2 regions of the Clostridium sp. CS1-1 genome follow, and region 2 is predicted to be linked to the other one. Evidence: riboswitches for the same ligand, from Rfam matches in the RefSeq annotation. Region 2 holds a riboswitch; the other holds the start of a gene.
What was found. Region 2 has a riboswitch for glycine ahead of AC0N0V_RS01195 (GrdX family protein). Riboswitches for the same ligand answer to the same signal wherever they lie in the genome.
Positions count from the first base shown of each region.

Region 1: another riboswitch for glycine. It lies ahead of gcvT (glycine cleavage system aminomethyltransferase GcvT); the one in region 2 lies ahead of AC0N0V_RS01195 (GrdX family protein).

Region 1 is NZ_CM148680.1:2,932,582-2,945,082, forward strand. It holds gene gcvPB (aminomethyl-transferring glycine dehydrogenase subunit GcvPB) at 1-713, opposite strand, end outside; gene gcvPA (aminomethyl-transferring glycine dehydrogenase subunit GcvPA) at 713-2,056, opposite strand; gene gcvH (glycine cleavage system protein GcvH) at 2,058-2,441, opposite strand; gene gcvT (glycine cleavage system aminomethyltransferase GcvT) at 2,460-3,566, opposite strand; glycine riboswitch at 3,904-4,002, opposite strand; gene lon (endopeptidase La) at 4,600-6,972, opposite strand; gene AC0N0V_RS13780 (TetR/AcrR family transcriptional regulator) at 7,088-7,651, opposite strand; gene AC0N0V_RS13785 (RecT family recombinase) at 7,712-8,584, opposite strand; gene AC0N0V_RS13790 (amino acid permease) at 9,033-10,481, opposite strand; gene AC0N0V_RS13795 (SLC13 family permease) at 10,844-11,977, shown strand; gene AC0N0V_RS13800 (cytochrome ubiquinol oxidase subunit I) at 12,120-12,284, shown strand; gene cydD (thiol reductant ABC exporter subunit CydD) at 12,406-12,501, shown strand, end outside.
Region 2 is NZ_CM148680.1:240,527-253,027, reverse strand. It holds gene grdC (glycine/sarcosine/betaine reductase complex component C subunit beta) at 1-909, opposite strand, end outside; gene grdB (glycine reductase complex selenoprotein B) at 1,266-2,573, opposite strand; gene grdA (glycine/sarcosine/betaine reductase complex selenoprotein A) at 2,616-3,080, opposite strand; gene AC0N0V_RS01210 (glycine/sarcosine/betaine reductase component B subunit) at 3,222-4,508, opposite strand; gene AC0N0V_RS01205 (thioredoxin family protein) at 4,630-4,962, opposite strand; gene trxB (thioredoxin-disulfide reductase) at 4,976-5,896, opposite strand; gene AC0N0V_RS01195 (GrdX family protein) at 6,073-6,450, opposite strand; glycine riboswitch at 6,540-6,592, opposite strand; glycine riboswitch at 6,596-6,780, opposite strand; gene AC0N0V_RS01190 (DegV family protein) at 7,260-8,096, opposite strand; gene AC0N0V_RS01185 (tRNA (cytidine(34)-2'-O)-methyltransferase) at 8,110-8,577, opposite strand; gene AC0N0V_RS01180 (N-acetylmuramoyl-L-alanine amidase family protein) at 8,706-9,656, opposite strand; tRNA gene AC0N0V_RS01175 (tRNA-Leu) at 9,784-9,868, opposite strand; gene AC0N0V_RS01170 (VanW family protein) at 10,052-11,425, opposite strand; gene AC0N0V_RS01165 (VanW family protein) at 11,547-12,501, opposite strand, start outside.

The sequences.
Region 1 (12,501 bases), 2.4 Mb from region 2:
ACTTCATGAACAAGTTTTGCTATTTCTATAATATTTTTTTCAAATAGCCCTAATGTACTAGGGTTAGTCAACATTAATCCAGCTATTTCATCATTTAGAACAGCTTTTAAACTCTCTATATCTACTGCTCCAGTGGTTTCTGACTTTACTTCTATAACTTCAAAACCTGCTACTGATGCAGATGCAGGATTTGTACCATGAGCTGAATCAGGAACTATAATTTTTTTTCTTTTAAAGTCTCCTCTTTTTTCATGATATGCCTTAATAATCATAAGACCTGATAACTCCCCATGAGCTCCTGCGGCTGGTTGAAGAGATACACTTTCAAACCCAGCTATCTCTCCAAGTTTTTCACCAAGCTCATACATTAGTTTTAAAGCACCTTGTACAGTATCCTCTGGTTGATATGGATGAAGTCCTGTAAACTTAGGTATAGCTGCCATATCTTCATTGATTTTAGGATTATATTTCATTGTACAAGATCCAAGTGGATAAAATCCTGTATCGACGCCATAGTTTTTATTTGAAATAGCTGTAAAATGCCTTACCACATCTACTTCACTAACCTCAGGTAGCCCTAGCTCCTTTTTAGTTAATAACTCCTCTGGAATTAATTTTTCTATAGATGTTACAGGTACGTCACAGCTTGGGAGGGTATATGCTATTCTTCCATCTTTAGAAACTTCAAAAATAAGCTTGTTATAGTCTTTCATTATTTAATCCCCTCCAATATAGCTACTAATTTATCAATTTCATCTCTTGTCCTCTTTTCAGTAACACAAAGAAGCATCGATTTTGCGTACAGAGGGTATTCTTTATCCATCTCATATCCACCAAGTATTTTATTTTCTGAGAGTACCTTATTTACATATTGAACTTCACTTTCTGAAGAAATTACAAATTCCTTAAAGAACGGCTTATTAAATAGCGGCTTATACTTTCCACTCTTCGTTATCTGATCAAAAGCATAATGAGATTTTTGTATGCACTGTTCAGCAACTTCCTTTATTCCCTTCTTTCCTAGAGTTGTCAAGTATATTAATGCAGTTAGAGCATTAAGCGCCTGATTTGAACAAATATTCGAAGAAGCTTTTTCTCTTCTTATGTGTTGCTCTCTTGCTTGTAAAGTTAAAACAAATGCTCTCTTTCCTTCTTTATCTGTAGTTTCCCCAACAATTCTACCAGGTATTTTTCTAAGATGTTTTTTAGTTGTAGCAAGGAATCCTAAGTAAGGTCCTCCATAATTTAAATTATTTCCAAGAGATTGGCCATCACCTATAGCTATATCTGCTCCGCATTCTCCTGGATTTTTTAATATTCCCAGTGAAATAGGATCACAAGATACAATTAATAATGATTTGTTTTGATGAACGAGTTTTTCTATTTCTGATAACTCTTCAACTACTCCAAAGAAATTTGGTGTTTGAACTATAAAAGCTGCCACATCCTTATTTAATTCAGCTTTAAGTTTTTCTATATGGGTAGCTCCATCTAATTCATCAATTTCTATCACATTTTGATTTTTAAACCTACAATAAGTTTTTAAAACCTTTCTTGTTTCTGGATGAACACCCTTAGAAATAATAACACTCTTTCTTTTTGTTGCATCAACAGCCATTTGTACTGCTTCCACACAAGCTGTTGCTCCATCATACATTGAAGCATTAGCTGCATCCATTCCAGTAAGATTAGATATCATGGTTTGATACTCAAATATTGCCTGTAGTGTTCCTTGACTTATCTCTGCTTGATAAGGAGTATAAGCTGTATAGAACTCTGACCTTGATACCAAATGTTTAATTATTGAAGGTATATAATGGTCATAAGCTCCAGCACCTAGGAAGCAAACTAACTCCTCACAACTTTTATTTGAATTAGCTAGTTTATTAATATAAGATTGAACTTCAAGTTCTGACATACTATTATTTATATTTAATCTTCTATTTAAACGAACTTCCTTAGGGATATCTTCAAACAAATCATCTATCCCATTAACCCCTATGGTCTTTAGCATTAATTCTTGATCCTCTATTGTTAATGGTATATAGGTCTGCATACTATTCCTCCTTACCACATATTTTTTTATATTGTTCAGCATTTAATAATGTTTCAAGTTCTGACTTATCAGTAAGTTCAACAGCTATCATCCAATTTTTATAAGCATCTTCATTAACCGACTCTGGATCATCTATTAGCTCCTCATTTATTCGAAGTACCTTACCACTAACTGGAATATTTAAATCTGAAGCTGCTTTCACTGACTCAACAACGCCAAAAGAATCTTCTTTAGAAAACTCTGAGTCCACCTCTGGCAACTCAACAAAAACTATATCTCCTAAAGAGTGTTGTGCAAAGTCAGTAATACCTATATAAACTTCATCTCCTTCAACTTTTACCCATTCATGATCTTCACTATAAAATAATCCTTCCAAAACCTTCATCTTAAAATCCCCCTTAAATTATTTATTATAATTTTTCTTATAAAACTTTTTACTAACTACTACGGCTTCATTCATCTTATTTCTAACTTTTATGAAAATTGTAGTTCCTAATTCAGAATAATTAGAGTCAACCAATGCAAGTCCTATATTCTTTTTCACAGATGGTGAAAAATAACCAGTAGTAACCAGCCCTATTCCCTCATCACCAGCAAAGACCTCATACCCGTGTCTAGGAATACCTCTATCCTTCATTTCAAATCCAACTATTTTTCTCTTTAAGCCTTCCTTCTTTTGTTTCACAAGTACATCTTTGCCTATAAAATCTTCATTATCTAACTTAACAAAGAAACCTAATCCTGCTTCAAGTGGAGTTATTGTATCTGATAATTCATTTCCATATAGAGGCAAATTAACTTCAAATCTTAATGTATCTCTACATCCTAATCCTACAGGTTTTAACCCATCTTCTTTTCCAGTTTCCAATATTTTGTCCCATAGACTAACTACATCATCTGAATCCATATAAAGTTCAAAGCCATCTTCCCCAGTATATCCTGTTCTGGAAACTAAACACCTTTTCCCATCTATTAAAACATCTCTCTTACAAAAGAAGAATTTAATATCTTTTAAATTTGTATCAGTAAGCCTTTGAAGTATTTCTTCTGCCTTTGGTCCTTGAATTGCAAGCTGAGCCACCGAATATGATATATTATTCAATTTAACATTATAGTTACCCTTATTACTTAGCATCCACTCGAAATCCTTTTCAATGTTCCCAGCATTTATTACTAGATAAACATGTTTTTCATTAAACCTATAAACTAATAAGTCATCAACAATTCCTCCATCTGGATAACACATAGGTGTATACAAGACTTGATTATCTACCAAAGATTTTACGTCATTAGTTACTAATTTTTGAGTGAAAGCAATTGCGTCTTCTCCAATTATTTCTACCTCTCCCATATGAGAAACATCGAATAATCCAGCCTTCATTCGTACGGTTTCATGTTCTTGTATTATTCCTTCAAATTGCACAGGAAGTGCCCATCCAGCAAAGTCTATTATTTTTCCTTCGTATTTTTCATATGAATTAATTAATGGGGTTTTTTTTAAGTGTTCCATATTCGAAAACCTCCTAATATTTTTTTACATAACAAAAAGAGGACCATGAAGGTAAAATTTAACTTACCCCACATGTCCTCTGTAATATTACCTGAGAGTCTCGATATAAACAGAGTTCTTGGCATCAGATGGAGTTTTAACTCCACCTTATACTTAGAAATCGTTATCCAGTGACATAGCCGCTCTTTATTCCCTCTTTGAAGAAAATCAAAGAACCCAAATCTCCGATTTGATGTGAATCGCTTTCACAGAGTTTGAGGGAGTATTAGAGCAGGTAATCATCGGAAAATATATCTTGCACCGTCGGTTCTGTAATTAAACAGTCTCTCCAGAGTTTTGTCCTATAACGCTAGGTTTACCTGAAAGTTTCTAATACAGTCGTGGAACTATATCATTGCTCCTTCGGTTAACAAATGTTATCTCACGCTATAATCATCCAAACCATTTTATTTTAACTATACTTCTATTATATTTATCTATTAATTTGTTTACAAGGCTAGTTAGAAGATTAACACTTACTTTCCATTATATTACTTTTTATTTATCTAAATGATATTTATATAATATTAACTTGATATATATGGTAATTAATCCTTATGTTCATTAACATATTTTTACTAATTTGTTTAATAAATATCAAACTTATGTAAACCATTATTGGTCTTATTACAAGGACAGATTACTACAGAGTACATACGAATAGTAGTGAATTTGCACTCTCAACGAAAGAATATGATCTACTAGCTTTCATTCTTCACTTTCCCAAATATATTTTTATATCTTCATAAAATCTACATACACTTAAGTTAAAATATAATAATACATAGTTTAAGGAGGTGATTTTAATGATAGGTTTAACTCTAGCTCAATGCATTCAAGCATGTGGACTAACTGGCCAAGCATTAGCAGATTGTATATCAATGATGTTAGGCATGAGATAGGTTTCTTCCAATGAACAAAGAAGGGGTTGTCTCAAAACTTGATTTAAAATCTAACTTTGAAACAACCTCTTCTTAGATAAATATTATTATATTTAATTTGAATCAAAGGATTCTTCAATAGCTACCTTTGGGCTTAACGCATGTTCTAATCTAGGTAAAGATATTCCTAAGGTTTCTTTAAGAACATCTTCTATTGTTTCGACCGCTATAATATCTAATTCCTTTTTCACTTCTTCAGGCACATCTTTAAGATCTACCACATTATCTTTTGGAATTAACACTTTCTTTATACCTGCTCTTTCAGCAGCCAATAATTTTTCTTTCAGTCCACCAATTGCTAGCACAATCCCTCTTAAAGTTATCTCTCCAGTCATAGCAATCTTTGAATCAACTTTTATACCTGTGGCAAGAGAAGCAAGTGCAGTAAATAGGGTAACTCCAGCAGAAGGCCCGTCCTTTGGAACCGCACCGGTCGGTACGTGAATGTGCAAGTCTCTTTCCTTAAAGTTAAAACTATTCACTGGTAATCTTGATTTTAATAAACTTAATGAAATTCTAGCAGATTCTTTCATTACATCTCCTAGCTTACCAGTTAAGATTACTTGTCCATTTCCTGGCATATCTGTAGCTTCGATAAATAATATTTCTCCCCCAACTGGTGTCCAAGCAAGCCCAGTTACAACCCCTGTTGGATTATCGAGTTGTGCCTTATCATGTCTTGAAACCTGTTTGCCGAGTAAATCCTCTAATACATTGTCTGTAACTTTAAACGGTAATTCTACTTTATTAGATACAATTTTCTCTGTGGCTACTCTTGCAATGGTAGCTAATTGCTTTTTCAGACCTCTAACCCCTGCTTCTAAAGTATAATTACTAATAACTTTCTTTAAGGCTTCATCTTCTATTTGCAATTGTTCCTCTGTTAAACCATGATCTTCTAGAACTGAAGGCATTAAATGATTCTTTCCAATATGGAATTTCTCACTAGTTGTATAACTAGATATTTGTATAACCTCCATTCTATCTAAAAGAGGACCAGGTATATTATGAAGAGAGTTAGCTGTAGCAATAAAGAATACCTCTGATAAGTCATAAGGAACATTTAAATAATGATCTGTAAAGCTATCATTTTGTTCTGGATCAAGAACCTCTAATAGTGCACTTGCTGGATCACCATTGTAGCCACTCATTAGCTTATCTACTTCATCTAGAACCATAACTGGATTTTTTTCTCCAGCTTTCTTGATGCCTTGAATGATCCTTCCTGGCATTGCTCCTACATAAGTTTTACGATGACCTCTAATTTCAGCTTCATCTCGAACACCGCCTAAACTTAAACGTACATATTTTCTATGAAGAGCTTCAGCGATACTTTTTCCTAAGCTTGTTTTTCCTGTTCCTGGAGGCCCAACAAGTAATAAGATAGACCCTTTTTTTCCTTTTTTAAGCTTCATAACAGCTAAATGTTGTAATATTCTCTCTTTTACTTTTTCTAAGCCATAATGCTCGTTATCAAGTATTCGTCTTGCTTCTAATATGTCGATATCCTTTGTTTCTCCCGGTTTCCAAGGGAGCTGTATTAGTAATTCTAAATAATTACGTATAACATTATAGTCAGAACTATTAGGGTTTTGATTTTCTAGTTTACTTAATTCCTCTAAAGCAACTTTTTTAATATCCTCTGGCATCTCAGCCTCTTCAATTTTTCTTAGATAGTCTTTTTCATTCTTAGAATCTTTATCTTCATTTAGTTCTTCCTGAATAGCCTTTAACTGTTCTCTTAATACAGATTCTCTATGATTTTTATTTGCTTTTTCTGAAAGTCTTTCTGCTATCTCAAATTGGAACTTAAGAGATTCTTTTTGTTTTAAAAGATACTCCATAAATTTGAAGCTTCTTTCTTTCACGGATTGAATTTTAATTAATTCATATTTTTCATCACTGGATAGGGGCATAAATTGCGCTAGATATCCCATTAACTTATTTAAATCTTTTATATCCTCAATTGATTTTATAAAGGCTTCTGAACCCTTGAAATGTTCACTCATTTCATAGGTAATTTTCTTTATTTGTCCAATAATTTCTTTTATATTCTCTTCTGTTAAATCAATAAAGTCTGATGCTATCTCATACTCGCCATTGATAAAGTCACTTTGAATTTCAATATTCTTAACCTCAACACGTTCTAGCATTTTAATTTTAATTTTATACCCTGTTTCTATTTTTTCTATATGATTAACTTTAAAAAGAACTCCTATTTTATAAAAATCTTCTTTTTTTAATCCGTTTCGATTAAAATTTTGATTTAATGGTAGGGCAATACTTATCTCATCTTCTCTACCTAAATATTGTAGTTCCCTTTCACTAAAATGATTAAGCTTAAGAGTATGATCCATATTAGGCAATAAAATAGCATCTGAAATAGGAACTATCAACCCTAACTTATTTTTTTCACTTTTTGTCATGTTTTTTCACTCCTTATATCATCAATTAAACGAATGCTCATTTAATTATTTGTTGATTAATTGCGAGGCTTTATGGTATTTTCTTTTTCAAGATAAGCCTCGCTTTTATAGACTATTATACAAGTAATGCATCTTGCATAATTGTAATTATTTCTTCAAGCATACTTGATTTTTCTTCTTCTCCAATACAGTGATTGGTAGCTATTAATTTTATTGGTGAGAAGAGTATAGCAACCAAGTTATTACTATTAATATCCTTAATAACTTTATTTTTTTTCATTTCATCTAATAATTTATTTAAAATTTCACTGCTTTTCTTTCTTTCACAGCGATTGGCTAAAGCAGGACAATTAGAAAACTGATCCACAAATCTAAATATCTCTTCATGTTCTCGTATATAGTTGTAGTAACTTCGAATAAGTTTCTCGATAAGTTCTTTCCCATTGATTCCTTGACAAACTTTATTGAGTAAATGATTAGAGATTTCTTCGGAATATTCCTGGTAAATTTCCTGTAACATAATCTCTTTATTTTCATAGTAAATATAAACAGTAGCTGGTGAAACTCTCGCTTCTTTAGCTATCTTTGAAATGGAAGTACCGTGAAAACCCTCTTCTAGTGTTAATTTAATTACTGCTTCTTTTATATTTTTTTGTTTTTCATCGTCTTTTTTTCTCATTTACTCACCCCTAGTGAATTCTATAATAAACGTTCATTCACTTATTGTCAAGAAATTTTTTTATTTAACTAAGGTTTCCTCTTCTAGTTTGTTAACCATTTTCTTATATTCCTGTGTAAACTCTGCTGGCTTAACTTCTAAATCTTCAACTGGTTGTTTTTCATATCTAGAAAGTAATTCTATTAATGCATCTGCTTGTTCGTGAGTAAGCTTACTTAATGGAATTCCTATCTCCTTCATTGTGTATTGCTTTAACTCATCTACTTCAATACCTTTAGATTTTGCTAACTCCCATATATCAGATTTTTGTTCTTTTCTCATTATGTGAGTTTTAGAAGCCTCTTCTTTTTGTTTCCTATCTATTACTGAATCTATTGTTTCATCTCCTATTTCTTCTTTTGTTACTAGTCCATTTATTCCAAATGCTCTTTTTAATACAAATACCTCCGCAACTTTTTGTATCATAGCAGATGGATACTTTCTCCAAATATTATTGTTTTGATTATACTCACCAAAATCTACATAACTTATGAATGGCTTCTTTCCCTTTCTATCGCATCTAGCCCAAGCTCCCATAATTCTTCCTCTTTTACTCCCAAATCTATGAGTAATTCTATACTCTGCTGCATCGATTTCAAATACATCTCCCTCATGTACTACAAAGGATATTAAGCCTTCGAATTCGGGACTTGTTTGCGCATATTTTAAATATCCATCTCTAGAGGTCATTATATTAGTCTGATTACCATATTTAGTGAACCATATCTCTCGTTTAAAGGGATCTAAATTATACTGTTTGCTAAGATATAGGAAAATATTTAGCTCATCTTCAGTTGCTCCTTTGGCTACTGTATTTTTAATTAATTCGATTTGCTTACTGTCATAGGTAAATGTATTGTTGTACATTGGTATTTCAACAGTTTTATTTTCCATTATACAATCCCTCCTTATCCATATTTTTTATAACATATTAAATGAAATTATTAAATTCTGATGCACTTTATTTCTATAAACTAATTTTAAATCTTTATTCTTCTTTTTCTAATCTTTTACAATAATTGTATTTTCACATTACCGCTTTTGCCTAAAATGTTGGGCTTAAATTTTATTTCTATCTTTCTATTTTTCCCTGCTATAATTTTTTATATCCAATACGAAACATAGCAATAAATTCATGTTTTTTCACTAATAGAGAATAACTAATTTAATTTTTGTAGTTTTCTATTCTTGCCCTCCTTTTAAAAAATTTCAAAGTAATTTATAATTTTGTAATAATCTGTTTCTTAAGTATAATAAAACTCCTTAGCTAAAGTTTTAATTCTCTTTAACTAAGGAGCTGTTTTTATTAATTGATTAATCGCTCTAAATCCATATACTCTTTTTATATTGCTTTACTTTCAGTTTCTTCTTTATTTGTTCTCTTTGCTATCATTGGTAATATTAATCCTAATCCTAATAATACAATTGGAGTTAACACATTAAGTGTTATTTGGAAATACCATTCTCCTGAGTAAGTTTTAACTCCCTTAGGGAACATACCCATTATACAAGCGAAGGCTGTAAATACAAAACACCATAATCCAGCCAAGTATCCAAATGTCTTGTTTTTAGTGAACTGATAAGTAGCTTCGAACTTACCTGCTACAGCTTTCTTTAATGCCATGTAAGCAAAGAATACCCATAAGTATCTTAATGGCATTACTACTGCATTTAATCTTAATAACCAGTTAAATAGAGATGTCATATCACCTATTCCTAGTGCAGGCACTATTATAAGTGTTCCAACTAATACCGCTGTTAGTTTGTACCCATTAACTGGTGTACCATTTTCGTTAACTTTTGTTAATGACTTTGGTATAAACTTGTTATCAACATCAGCTAATAAAACTTTTATTGGCGCATCTATTGAGAATGCTAAAGCTGATATTTGAGCTAAAGTGTTTGCAATTGCATATATTATTAAGAATAAGTTTCCTACTCCATAGTATTGTCCTAATTTCTGGAATGAATAGTATGCACCATTCATCATTAAGTCCTTTGGAATATTATTTGGATCAAACATCATTCCCATTGCAAATGAACCAAGTAGTGCTGTTACGGCAACCATTACTGCAAGGGCTATCATTCCCTTAGGGAAGTCCTTTGAAGGATTTTTCATATTGTTTACATATGGTGATATCTTTTCGGCTCCACCAACTGCAAATACTAATATTGCTAAAGTCGTTAAATAATCAAAGTTAAAGTCTGGCATTAATGACTTCATACTAAAATCAATGCTATATGTTTGAGCAGTAGTTATAGCTGGCGCTGCTATAGCTAGTATTACATAAAGAATTGACATAACAAACATTGATGTACCTGCTATGGTACCAATTCTCTTTATTGAGTTTACACCCTTTGATGATATCCATAAGAATACTAAAAAAACAATTAAACACATTGACTGTAAAATCATTGGGTTCATGTTTTTTACGAAAGTTCCATTTTGTTTTGCAGCCCATCCTAAAGCTATTAGTACGGCCTGAGGCTTTTGAGCTAAGTAAGGAACGTGAACTACCCAGTATGTCCAACCAGCTAAAAAAGCTAATTTAGTACCAGATGTTGTTCTGATCCATGAACTTACTCCACCTTTACTTTCTTTGAAAGTTGAACCCATTTCTCCTACCATTAATGCATATGGTACGAAGTACAATGCGAACATTAATATCCATGAAACAACTACCTTCATACCTTGGCTTGCAAAACCATTTACGACGTTTCCGAAGCCCCAAACACTTACAAAAGCCATTAAAGCAAGGTTGTTCCAACTTAATTTCTTGTTATTCTCCATTTTGTTTCCCTCCTCGGTTGAAATCTTTTACAAATAAAAAATAAATAACTTAATTATTTCATTTTTTATATAATAGCATGGATTTATTCACTTTACAATGACATTTTTAGGCCACTTTCACATAAACTATTAATTTCCCAATCGTTTTCCACTAAATATAGTGAAGATTATTTATCCGATGACTACCCACTCTAATCCCCCCCGCACACTCTGTAAAAGTGATTCACATTCAATAATAAAATAGAGCTGTATAAAAATGAATCGTTACTTTAAATGTTGTAAATAGCTTTTTACTTTTATATAATAGGGAAGGGGTTTTTACATTCATACATATAATTAAAATAACGGAGATGATACTCGCTATGGAAATTTTAAGCAACCAACTTGGTTACATACAGCTATTAATGGAAAAGTTAAAAAAAGAAAAAGTATTTATTATATCATTTTCTCTTGCAGTTTTTTCTTCTTTTTTCCTTACACCTAAAGTATCTTATATAAATTTTAAAGTTCTAGTGCTGCTCTTTAATCTAATGATAATAGTTTCGGCATTCGAGGAATTAAAAGTTATGGATAAGCTTGCACTAGAAATACTTACCAAATGCAAGGATACAAGAATGGTTTCAATGGTATTTATAATAATAACTTTTTTTACTTCTATGCTCGTTACTAATGATGTAGCACTAATTACTTTTGTTCCTCTTGCTATTCTTACTTTTAAAAAGGCAAAAAAAGATTCTATGAAAACAATTATACTTCAGACTTTAGCTGCAAATATCGGCAGCAGCTTAACCCCTATGGGAAATCCACAAAATTTATTTTTATTTACTCACTATAATTTGAGCGGAGTTCAGTTTTTCTCTGTAACCATCCCTTTTGTAGTGCTTGGGCTGCTTTGGCTTTACTTTTTAAATAGAATGGTTCTTAAAGAAGAACTTCAGCTTTCATTACATACCGTGAAAGTAACGGACAGAAAAAAAGTTAGAGTATATTTACTTTTATTTGCTTTTGTAGTACTTTCAGTATTTGGGTTTATAGACTACAAATATACATTTCTAGCTGTGATACTAAGTGTATTATTTATAGACAAGTATCTCATAAAATCAGTTGATTACTTTTTATTAGCTACATTTGTTTGTTTTTTTATATTCATTGGAAACATCTCAAACATAGAATTCATACAATCATATATGCAGAATTTTTTACAAAAATCAGAAAGAGTTTATTTTTCTTCTATAATACTAAGCCAGATAGTAAGTAATGTGCCCTGCTCTATACTAGTATCAAGCTTTACGAATAATTGGAGAGAAGTTCTTCTTGGAGTGAATATTGGAGGTATGGGAACATTAATCGCTTCACTTGCAAGTCTTATTTCTTATAAAATATATGCTAATGAAAATGAAGAAAAGAGCAAAGTTTATATAAACAAGTTTAATCTATATAATTTTTTAAGCTTATTTATATTTACACTTATAAACTACATATACATTAAATTTTAATGAAAAAGTATGAAATCAAAATTAAAATGATTTCATACTTTTTTATTTCAGCACTGTATAATGTACTATGCAATTTTCTATTTAAGCCTGTAATTCAAATAACTCTATCAAAATTTTGTTTTGAAGTGGTGAAATTTTCGAAATGAACTGGTCTAATTACTCAAGGCTTGTAGGGGACCTCTTTGAAGTTCTGTTAGCGCTTGAGGCTTTACTTGCCTTCTTCCTATCTAAACTTGAACTTTTTGAAACAGTTGAAGATTTCTACTTCTACAAATGGCATATTTTACACTTTCCACGATTATACTAGAAATGTCAAAATTTATTTAAAGATTCAAATAAGAGTCATTTAAGGCTCTAAACCCTACTAAAGTTAAGCTTTACTTCAAATGGTAGAATGCTTGTTATGCTTGAAAAGGAGTCTGCGTAAAATGATTAATAAAAAACTTCTAAAAGAAGCCAAAATTAATAGCTTGTATATTCCTAAAACTATAGTAAATCCAGTGTTAAACTCAATATTTGCCATA
Region 2 (12,501 bases):
GCCCTTCTTTATATGATCTTTTCCGTTCATTCCAAGTTTAGCTGTACTTCCACCAGCAAATACAATTACATTCTTATATATTCCTGATTTTACTAAAGCTGCAGCATTTATTAAAGCATGGCTTGGACCAGCACAGAAACCTCTCATGTCTACACCTGTAGCTCCTACAATTCCTGCTATTTCTCCACAAGCCTTAGCAGTGTTTCCACCGCCTCTTTGATTCATATCTCCTACCGCTTCTTCTGAACACTCTATTAAGTATCCAACTTCATTTACATCTACACCAGAATTTTTTATTAAGTGCATTAGAGCTAAAACTCCAGATGCCTTAACTACTAAGTTTTCTACCATTATATGTGATGATAAATTACTATCAAATTCATGTGCTCTTTTAACACATCCTACTAAATTCCCTGCATTATATAAACCTTCAGCTACTCCATTTTCAACCAAAGTTTCTATTGCTGATAGCTCTTCTCCCTCTTTTAATGCTTCTACTTTTACATTTAATATAGGATGATTTACAAACTTTTCTTTTACTGCTGCTGTAAAGGATTTTTCAAGAATTACTAAGTCAAATACATCTGAAGCTTTTAGTAATCCGTAGAATTCATCTTGAGGCATTATTTCGCCAAACTTACCAAATCTGTTAGCATTCTCGATTGTACTGTTGTACCAAGGTCTCTTTAATTCCCCTAGCTCTTCTGGAGTCATGTTTCCTATGTATGTTTGATTTGGAGCATAACCTACAACTTCATCAAATGTTCTTAAGTGATTTTTTAATTCTTTTAAATACTCTGAATCAGGATTAGTCTCCCTTTCTAACATTTGTGTAGTACCATTATGAATTACCATATCTGGCGTATTTACTAAAATATAAGATGCTTTCTTTATAACTGGAAAACTCATTATAAAAACCTCCCTTAAATTTCATTGAGAATTGAGAGTTAAGAACTAATGCTTTTAACTCAATTCTCATTTCTCAATTCTCAATATTTAAATTCTCACCAATATTGTTTCAATAAATTTATACTTAAAGTTTGTATAGGTGTGTGTAACTAATTATGAAGATACATTTAACTGACTTCTTAGCACTCTTAGTTTGTAAATTCAGAAAATCTTAGAACTCTCGCTTGTCTGAGCGATAGCGAGTTAGCGAGAGCTCTTAGATTTTCTGTATTTACAAACTTTAGAGTGCTTAAAGGCAGTTAACAGTATTGAATAATTAGTTATACACACTTAGTACTGCCTTAAGCTTAAATATCCTACTTGTCAAAAACTGTTTGATCTTCTACTTCAGTTGAAAGAGCTGCTAATGCCTTATCAACTAGTTTGTATCTTAATTCAAACTCATCCTTAGCTTCTAAAGCTGGGTTTCCAAGTGGATGAGGTATTGCTATTGTAGGAACTATTCTGTTAGCACCAACTGTTAAAGAGATTGGAACTACTGTACACATGTGAACTACTGGAAGTCCTCCACGTTCAATTTCTTTTACAAGCGTTGCACCGCAACGTGTACAAGTTCCTCAGGTGGACGTTAGTATAACTGCGTCAACACCATCAGCTATTAATTCTTTAACTATAGTTTCACCAAATTTCTTTGATGAAGCAACTGCTGTTCCGTTACCAACAGTAGTATAGAAGTAATTGTGAAGTGAACCTATTTTTCCTTCTTTCTCCATTTGTCTTAATACGTCAACTGGAAGTACTCTGTCTGAATCTGTATTAGCATAAGTTGGATCGTATCCACCGTGTGCAGTTTCGTATGTTTCTGCTGTTAAATCCATTACACCTTCTATGTTATATTTTCCGAACTTAGAAGCATTTGATGACTCTATGTGATCTGGGTTTCCTTTTGGAACTATACCACCTGATGTAACTAATGCTATCTTAGCTTTTGATATATCTTTTACAGCTGGATTTGGAGCAACTCTGTCGAATACAGGCATTTTGAATTCTGTTACAAACTCTTCACCCTTTAACTTTTTAACAAGCATATCAACAGCTCTCTTTGATCCTCTTTCTGCTGCGAAATAATTCTTTCTTATACCTCTTTCGATATAGTTATCTTCAGTAGGTAGTCCGATTTCTTCTCCCTTAGCAAGCTTTACTGCTAAAGCAGCAACCTTTGGAAGTGCATCTCTCATACCAGCAGCACTGTTTTTAGTTTCTACAATATAAACATGCTTTTTGTATAAATCAGCACCTGGATTTTCAATATACATAGCTGTAAGTACAGGTATTCCTAGCTTTTCTTCAACTTCCTTTGCAATGTGTCCGCAAGCAACACCATATCTTCCAGCATTGAAAGCAGGTCCAGCTATAAATAGGTCAGGATTATACTTCTTAACCATATCTATAATTTCTGCTTTAGCTTCTTCAGTGTTTTCATTGAAATATGAGTCTCCACAGATAACTGTAGCAACTATTTCAACACCCTCTTTGCTTAGTAAACCATTTAGTCCCATACCAGGACCTACAAAACCTTCTCTAACTTCTGGTTTTATATCTGCTTTTTCTTCTCCGCCTATACCAGCGTAAAATTGATTTATATAATGAACAACTTTAATCATTTCAGCATTTCCCCCCTTATAGGAATTTACACGTACTTCATATTAATATTTTGAGTATTGAGTTCTAACGTTCTTAACTTCTTCGATGATAGCATCTACGTCAAGAACCATTTCCATCATTCCGCACTGTTCGTCATAAACAGTTGCATCACATTCATCTTTTATTTCTGGCTCAACTACATGGTAAACTGCAAGACCTAGTGGAATTCCAGCTAGTGGACCTGCAAAAGTTGGGTCTCCAGCAGCTACAGTTTCAGCTGAAAGTCCAGATGCTTCTGCTTCTGCTCCTCCGATTACTACTACTACGTTTTCTGCACCATGCTTTTCAGTTAAGTCTTTTACTCTTTGTTGGATCTCCAGATCCATAGCACCAGCGGCTGTTCAGACAAAACATTCTGTTGATGCGAAAATTATTTCTGCTCCAGCTGATTTAACACAAGCTTCTATAGCTGGTCCTGGAATTCCATCTCTATCTCCTACTGCAATAACTTTTTTTCCTTGTAACATCTATATCTTCCTCTCTTTCAATCCACATTCTTGTATACCTTTACAATGTACTAATATCGATAAAATTAACTATTACATAAAATTACTTATTTTATGATAAGTGATAATTTTACTTTAATATTCAGTCTATTTAAGGTGATTTTAGTATCCTTTAGCTGTTAAGTAGTTAAATCCTACTTCACTTGTTGCTCCAGTTATAACCTGGATTTCAGCTTCTATAGTACCATCTTCTCTTAAACTTCCTACGTGTCCACCTGCTATTATATCAGCAGCTTCTACGTGACCTATTATCTTTTTCATAACTGGAAGTATAACAACTTCATTAGCATTTCCACCAGTAACTACTGCATCACCTTTTGGTGTTGAGTCTGCAAGTGATTGTGAAGCTCCATCTTGTCCAGCATATTCATCTGTAATTAATACAGTTTTAATTCCCTTGTCAGTAATCTTGTTGCAGTTCATAACTAGGTCAGCATCTGGATTACCAAATCCTTCTTCTGATATTATTACTGCATCAGCTCCTAAGTATTCAACTAACTTAGCAGTCATGTTTGATGATCTTTCTTTATCTGCAAGATAAACATTTTCGTTTGTAATTACACAACCTAAGAAGTTGAAGTCTTTTCCATGTCTTTCATATAGATCCTCAATTACTGGGTGATTCATATGAACATAGCTTGGGTTTTTATCACAAGCTGAAACACAGTTTCCGCTTACTACTGCTCCATCAAATACTTCTGTTGGATATAAGAATGTTGGTATAATTTTCTTAGCATCTACTCCATATACATATGTGTCATGTAAAAGTCCTTGAGTTTGAAGCATGTACACATATACTACCTTTGGAAGATCAGGATATTGTTTAACTTGATCTAATATTGGTAATGTTTCATAAGCTTTAATTTCATCTGGTTCAACATTTCTTCCAGCTTCTCCAAGGTATGTAGCAGCTTTGAATCCAACCATTCTTACAGCTTCTTCATGCTCATGTTGTTTAACGCCTTCTTTTGGTTCACAAATAATTACTAAGTTATTTGTCTTTGAGAATGGAGTGTATTTAGCGCCTTCTCCGCTCATGTCTATGATACCTTCTTGGAAACCAACTATTTTACCTGTAGTAACTACAGCAGCTCCCTTTAATACATGAGTTCTTCCTGCACCAACCATATCAACTTTGCTGATGAATCCTGGGAATATTCCACCCTTTCCTTCAACTTTAACTCTTGGTTCTATGACATCTTTTACAGGGATTATTCTTGTTTCCTCGCCTGGCTTTGCAATTTCAAAGTCTATGCTTTGAATCTTTTCGTCTCCACCAACTGCTTCTAATAACTCTTCTTTATTTACATAAAGAACTCCATTTTCAACCTTTGTTTCAGCTCCAAATTGAATGTCCTTTACATAAATTTTTCCTAATTCTAAACGCAAAGTGTTCACCTCCAAATTTATTCCGATTGAGAGTTAAGTTTTTAACTCTCAATCAATATCAAACTATTTTTTAGGGTTTTGAGTGATTATTTATTATTAATTTTAATTGATAACTTTTAAATTATAGAGTTTCATAGTAAGCTTTTATAAAGCCTTCTATATCATCTAATGTAGCGATTTTGTCAGCAGTTATTGAACTTGCTTTCTCTCCATTTTTGTAGATTATCATTGTTGGTAATCCAAGAACTTTTTGTGATATAGCAAGTCTTCTAGCTGTGCTTGTATTTAAACTAGCAAACTTTATTTTATCGCCATATTTTCCTTCAAGGTCGTGTACTCCTGGCATAAGCTGTTTACATATTTCACACTTATCTCCCCAGAAATCTACGAATACTGGCTTCTCAGTATAGTTTACAACCTCTGCATCAAAATTTTCCTTATTTAATTCTATCATTTATAGACCCTCCTTATTTATGATTTTCTATATAATGCTCAGCAACAGTTGCAGCTATAGCTCCGTCTGCCGCTGCTGTTATTACCTGTCTTAATGTTTTCTTTCTAACATCTCCTGCTGCAAATACTCCAGGTATGTTTGTTCTCATGTCTTCATCAGTTACAATATAACCATCTTCTAACTCTAATTTATCAGCAAATAATTGAGTTATTGGATCATATCCTACAAATACGAAACATCCATCAACCTTTAAATCACTAGTTTCTCCTGTTTCTCTATTTCTTATTACAAGACCTTCTAATATCTCATCTCCAATAGCTTTCTCAATTACTGAGTTCCAGATAAAGCTTATCTTTGGATTTGCAAAAGCTTTTTCTTGTAAAGATTTCGCTGCTCTTAATGAATCTCTTCTATGTACTACAGTTACATGTTCTGCAAATTTTGTAAGGTATATAGCTTCAGTTATAGCTGAATCCCCTCCACCAATAACAGCAACATCTAGCTCAGTAAAGAAGTCTGCATCACAAGTTGCACAATATGAAACTCCCTTCGCTCTTAATTCTACTTCATTTTCAAATCCTCCAAGCCTTGGGTTAGCTCCAGTAGCTATTATTATAGTTTTTGCTTGATATGAGTCTTTTCTACCTTTTACAGTTTTAATATCTCCCTCAAGTTCAACTTCAATAATATCATCAACAGCAAACTTAGTTCCAAATTCTTCTGCTTGCTTTCTCATTCTTTCACTTAATGTTGATCCTGTACATTCTTCAATTGAACCAGGATAATTTTCTAGTTCATCTGTAGTTGTTGCTTGTCCACCAAATTTTGCTTTCTCAATAATTAGAGTATCCATTCTTGATCTAGCACCGTAAAGTCCTGCTGATAATCCAGCTGGTCCACCACCAATTATTATTGTGTCATAAATGTGTGACATTGTTATTACCTCCTAAATATTATTAATTAAATCATTACTAGTGAGAATCACCAGTTTAGGATAATAAGCCCTTATGATTAACCCCTATTTTACTAGATGTTTATAAACCTTGCAATTATGGATATGTAGTATATATCCAATCCTAGATACAAAGTCTAGTTATTATATAAAATATATTAGTATAATGCATGATAAATCAAATCATAATCTATTAACTGAAAATCCTCTAAAACATTTTCATTCCAATTTGGAATCCCAAATTTTGTTGTAAACTTTTCAGTTGCATATATTCCTTCTTCTATATACTTTAAGGAATCCATATCTACAGTATTTTCTTTATTTTTTGATATGATGACTGTTCTATACGGAGTCTCATTTGGTTTTATACTACTCATTAAAGGATGAGTAAGTAGCTTGTGTCCATTATGAATATAGTCTCTTACTTTTTTAAAAACTTCAATAGTAGACCCGCCTATAAATTCAGTTACATATTTATTACTTAAATTTTCTTTGCTAAGTGGATTATTTGTTACAACTATTATTGGTTCTATCATACTCAATCTCCTTTATAGGATTATTACCAATCCATCAATTGGCAATTAGATAAACAAAAAAACAGAGGTAAAGGCTTTTTCGCTTTTACCTCTGTCTATTAACCTGAGAGTTTTACTCCTTCGGTGCATAAGCTTTCCAGAGACTTGTCCATTTTCGGTCCTTTTGCCTGAGAGCTTCATATTATTTCGCAAAAATAATATTTCTTCCTTCGGCTATCCACTTAAGGATGCTATATATCTAGATATTAAATTCACATTTAGATCTATAGCTAAGTAATAAATTGCGCAAAACTTTGTTAACAATTCTACTTAATCTCCCGAAAATTTCATCCAAACTTATTAACTTTTTTAATGTTACTGTTTACAATTACTATTATATATTACTAATACAAAAAATTCTATATTTTTAAAAGATATTTAGTATTGTGTTTTTTGATACATATTATTCATTTTACTAATACTTAGTTACATTTTCTTGTACTAATTACTTTAAATGGATATATTTCGACTATTTATTTCGTTTATTATACAAAATATTTAATCAAATGACTTAATTCGTCAAATAAATGCATTTTTACCCTTATTTTTTGAACTTATTAATATATTTGCTCGAAATGCAATTTTGATAATTTGTTAACAATAGTTTGTTAACATTTGTTACAATTTATTAACACTATTTTGTTAACAAATTGTTATAATCATCAATTTATATATATAGTTTTTATTATAAATAAGAAAAGCGCCATAAATATTATCGGAGTTTAATAATATTTATGGCGCTTTTCTATCAAATAAATTATTGTTAAGTATTAAAAATTCTCTATAAAAAATACTCCAGTAGCATCAGGTCCAGCGTGTACTCCTACAACGCAACCTACTTGACAGTCTATAAACGAACTTCCATTAGCCTTTAATTCCCCTCTTAATATATCAACATCCTTGCTTTCTATTTCAAGCAGAATAGTTTCTTCCTCACTCTTTATTCCTTTTTTATAAACATAGTCTAAAATAGTTCTTACAGCTTTTTTACTTCCTCTAACCTTATCCATAACTACCATTTCACCATTATCTACTGTAAGTATAGGCCTTATACTCAATAAACTCCCAATAACCCCAGCTGTTTTAGACAATCTTCCACCCTTAACTAAATTATCCAAACTATTGAAAACAATTGCGCTTTTTATATGCGGTATTATTGTAAGAAGCTCTTCCTTAATAATATCTATTGAAAGTCCGCTTTCCTTTAATTTTGCCGCTTTTATTACTAAAAGTCCTAGTCCGGATGTTACATTTAGACTATCTATCACAACAATTTCATCACTTTCAAGAGTTTCTTTAGCTATACATGCTGATTGATAAGTACCACTCATCTTTGAGGAAAGGTGTATTGAAATTATCTTATAACCTTGATCTATGTACTTTTTATAACATTCTATAAATCTCGACGGTGTTACTTGTGTGGTTTTAGGAAACACATCCAAACTACTCATTTTTTCCAGTAATGTATGGGTGTCTATATCTACTCCATCTCTATAAGTTTCCTCATCAAAACTTACTAAAAGAGGAAGTACTTCTATATCATACTTTTTTAATATGTATTCTGGCAGATCTGCGGTACTATCAGTAATTACCTTTATTTTTTCCATTACCTCACCTTTCCTACTTCATCCTCGGGAAATCCATTTGTCTTAAGGCTTCATATGCTACTATCGATACCGTATTAGATAAATTTAAGGAACGGGCACTAGTCTCTATCATAGGTACTTTAATACATCTTTCAGGGTCACTTTCTCTTATTCTATCAGGAAGACCTGATGATTCTCTTCCAAACACTATGAAATCACCTTGCTTAAATTGAACCTCATGGTAAAAATTACCGGCATGAGTAGTTGAAAAATAAAACGTAGAGCTGCTATACTTTTCTCTAAGTTCTTCGTAGGATTCATATACAGTAAGATCTAAGTGCTTCCAGTAGTCAAGCCCTGCCCTTCTTACTTGTTTTTCATCTAAGCTAAATCCTAATGGTTTTATTAAGTGTAATTTAGAATTTGTTAGCACACAGGTCCTAGCTATATTTCCTGTATTCTGAGGTATTTCTGGTTGAAACAATACTATATTTAAATTCAAATTAATTCCTCCTTATCCTAAGCAATTCTCCTTGTAAAATATAAGGAGAACTCAAAATCTCTTCAAAAAGATTTCATCAAATATATTATTATATAATACCTTAATAGTAAAGAGTTTGCAAATACTGTTTAGTGTTTTACTTCATTAACATTAACTTTACTAGTATTAGATTTTAAAGATTTCTCTACCTTAGTTTCTGATTTAACTGTACTTTTACTTTTTATATCAGTTTTTTGAGTATTTTTGTTTATTTTGTTGGATATGTCGCCTTGGTCACTTTTCTTAACGCCATTATTTTTGTTATCTTGTTTAATTAAATCTTTTTCACTAGAACTTACTTCATCTATATAAGAAGTGCTCTCTTTATTATGTTCATCATACCCATAACTATCTTTATTGCTCAAGTATTCTATAACTCCATTTGAAATACTTTCACCTATACTCTTTAATGTTTCATCCTTAGATAACTTGTCCCTATCCTCTTTACTTGTAATATAACCACACTCAACTAGCGCACTTGGCATTTTGCTGTATCTAAGAACAGCAAGATTTTGCCTCCTTATTCCTCTATCTTCCCACTTATCACTTTTTAAAATCTTATTCTGCATGACTCTAGCCAGTTCTATCCTTTGTTCTCTCTGATATCCATCAGGATCATAAAAATAAGTACTAATCCCTTTATAGTTAGGATCACTAATCGAATTAATATGTACTGAAATAAAAACATCAGCCCTACTAGAATTTGCCTTAGCACCTATTTCCTTTAACGGAATAAGTACATCAGTATTCCTTGTTAAAATTACAGTATATCCTTTATTCTTTAAATACTCTTCTACATATTTTACAACTTTAAGTGTCAAATCTTTTTCATTCATAGTTCCATAGCTTGCTCCCTTATCAACTCCACCATGCCCTGAGTCTAGAACTATAATATATTTGCTATTTTCATTTAACTTATCTTTATTATCCTCTAATTTATTATTTTTTCCTGAGGCCTTAATCACAGGTAACGAAGATTCCCTAAGAATACTTCTACCCTCTACCGACACGAATCCTTTTCCAAATATTGACATTAGCATAGTAAAAAAAATACAAGAAAGCGTAAATCTTTTCCTGTTAACAATCCTCATATTAAAATCCTCTCTATTTTGATTTTTCTTTAGATGCTTAAACAAATATCTTTTTCTCAAATCCTAACTAAATTTATGGTGCGGGTAACAGGATTTGAACCTGCACGGTATTACCCATTAGAACCTGAATCTAACGCGTCTGCCAATTCCGCCATACCCGCATCTGTAATAATTTTACAAGTATATTATATCATATTATTCCAACATAATGAATATATCTATATAATATTTCTACTAGTATAAAGTGAAACTCCAACCAGATGGAGTATTAGATTGGATAGTCATCGGATAAAATTAAAATAGAGAATTAGAAACTATTAAAATTCCTAATTCCCTATTTCTCTTTAACTTTTCGTTCCTTTTTTTATAATAGCATCAACAGGCTTATAGAAGTCATTTGCAACAACATCTTGACTAATAACTTTCCCGTTTTGAATAACCTTTTTTGTAACTTTAACTTTAAAACCAGTAGACGGTGCTTGCACTTGTTGTGTTTGTCCAATAGGCAAAGTAGGATCATCCACATATTTTACTCCTGGCTGTATAGTTTCATATACTTCTGAGCTAATTTCAGTTACTATACCTTTCAGAGAACTATTAGAATATATATTAAAGATAACATTTCCCCCTGAAGTACTACCTTCTATATACATTGGATAATCTAGAGTATTTTTAAACTTATAGTCTAGATTACCATAATCAACTGTGGCATCCAAACCTAAAGGCACATAATGAGACGGAAGCGTATGATGTGCCCTTGCTACAGAATTAATATTAGATCTAAGTATTGCATTATATAATGTTGTAGATACCTGACATATTCCTCCACCTAAACCTGAATCAACTTGGTTTCCTATAATAACTGGAGCTGATTGATATCCTTTTCCAGCAGTTCTTTCCCCAACCACATCATTAAAGCTAAATACATCTCCAGGCAATAATATTGTACCATTGATACTTCTTGTTGCTAATATTATATTATTCGCTCTTTCTGGCGATGATATAGACCCGTAATTGGTAGTGAATGTTGCAATTCTGGAATCTATAGAGAATAACTTTTCTGCAGTGATTCTGGCCGTAACCACTTCAATAGGTGCATTAATGGTTACATCTGGTCCTTTATCTCCATTAATCTTAGAAGTTATTTCTTTTCTTAATTTATCTTTCTCAAGCTTTCTACCATTTTGTTCCGATACGGCTTCGAAATTTCCTCCATATCCTTTCATTTTTGCATTTATAGGATCCTTTTTTACATCCTTTTCAATAGTATCTAATATACTATCTATTTGCTTTGTATCATAGGCAAAGTTTAGTTCGAATTGTTTTTCTCCACCTTTTTTTATTAATCTGTATTTAGAAAACAAATTTAAACTTTTTCCATATTCAAAAGCTTGATTTATAACTTCATCAACATTATGTTTAGGATTTAGTTTAGAATAATCTATAGTATATGTTTTATCTGGTGTAACTATATTCATTTTCTTTTTTATTACAGTAGCACCATGTCCTTGTTCTATAATCTTTTTCGCCTCATCCTTAGTTTTTCCAGATAAGTTTTCGCCTTCAATTTTAACTCCAGGGTATATTAAGTTGTTCCACTGTTTTACAGTGCTATACTGATGGAATATTACTCCAAAAGAACTACTTACTATTATTACAACAGCTATTATAATTCCCAAGGGTAACTTTTTCTTCTTAGCTCTCTTCTTCCTTGCCACCAACATCACCTCTTTACTTATCCTTCGTTTGCTACAACAAAAACCATGTTAAGCATAACTTTATCCGACATAATTTTATCTTTTACCTAGCTATTATACTATAAAACAAAACTTATTCAAATTAATTTCTAGCAGCTGAATTAGAATACAAGTTAAAAACAACATTTCCACCTGCAGTGTATGCCTGTATGTATACCGGATATTCCAGCGTATTCTTGAACTTATAATCAATATTTCCATAGTCTACAGTGGCATCCATTCCCTCTGGTACATAATGAACTGGAAGTGTATGGTGAGTTCTTTCCAATGATGTCATACCAGAATTATATACCGCATTATATAGTGTAGAAGATACCTGACAAATTCCTCCACCAAGCCCTGACTCTAACCTGTTATCTACAATCACCGGCGCAGCCTCGTACCCTCTTTCTGAAGTTCTTTCACCTACAATATCATTGAAGCTAAACACATCCCCTGGCATCAATATTTTTCCATTAATACTCTTAGTTGATATAATTATATTATTAGACCTTTGTGGTGAGGATATAGCTCCAAAGTTTGTAGTAAACCCTCCAATTCTTGAATTAATACCCTTTATCATGTCTGCTTTGATTCTAGGTTCAAATGTTTCTGTAGGCACGCTTACCTGAACATCACTACTTACACCCTTATTCAATTCAGTTAAAATCTCTTTCTCAATTCTATCTCGTTGAACCCTCCTACCGATCTTTTCTGATACTACATTGAAACCATTTCCTGCAACTTCTAAAGTGGCATCTCTAGGAGCGATGTTCACGTCACTTTCAATAGTTTTTATTAAATTCTTTACAGGTTCTCTATTATAAGAGAAGGTTAGTTTATAGTTTATGTAGTTTGGCTTTTTTAATAAGATATACTTATGGAATAAATTCAAGTTTTTCCCATAAGCATAAGCTTGATTAACAGCTGAATCTATATCGAACTTTAGATTTAGTTCAGAATAACCTAAAGTATAATTATTTTCACCTTCAATAACGTTAATTTTTCCTTTAGACACTCGTTCAGCAGAAATTCCTCTGATTACAGCTAAAGCTTCG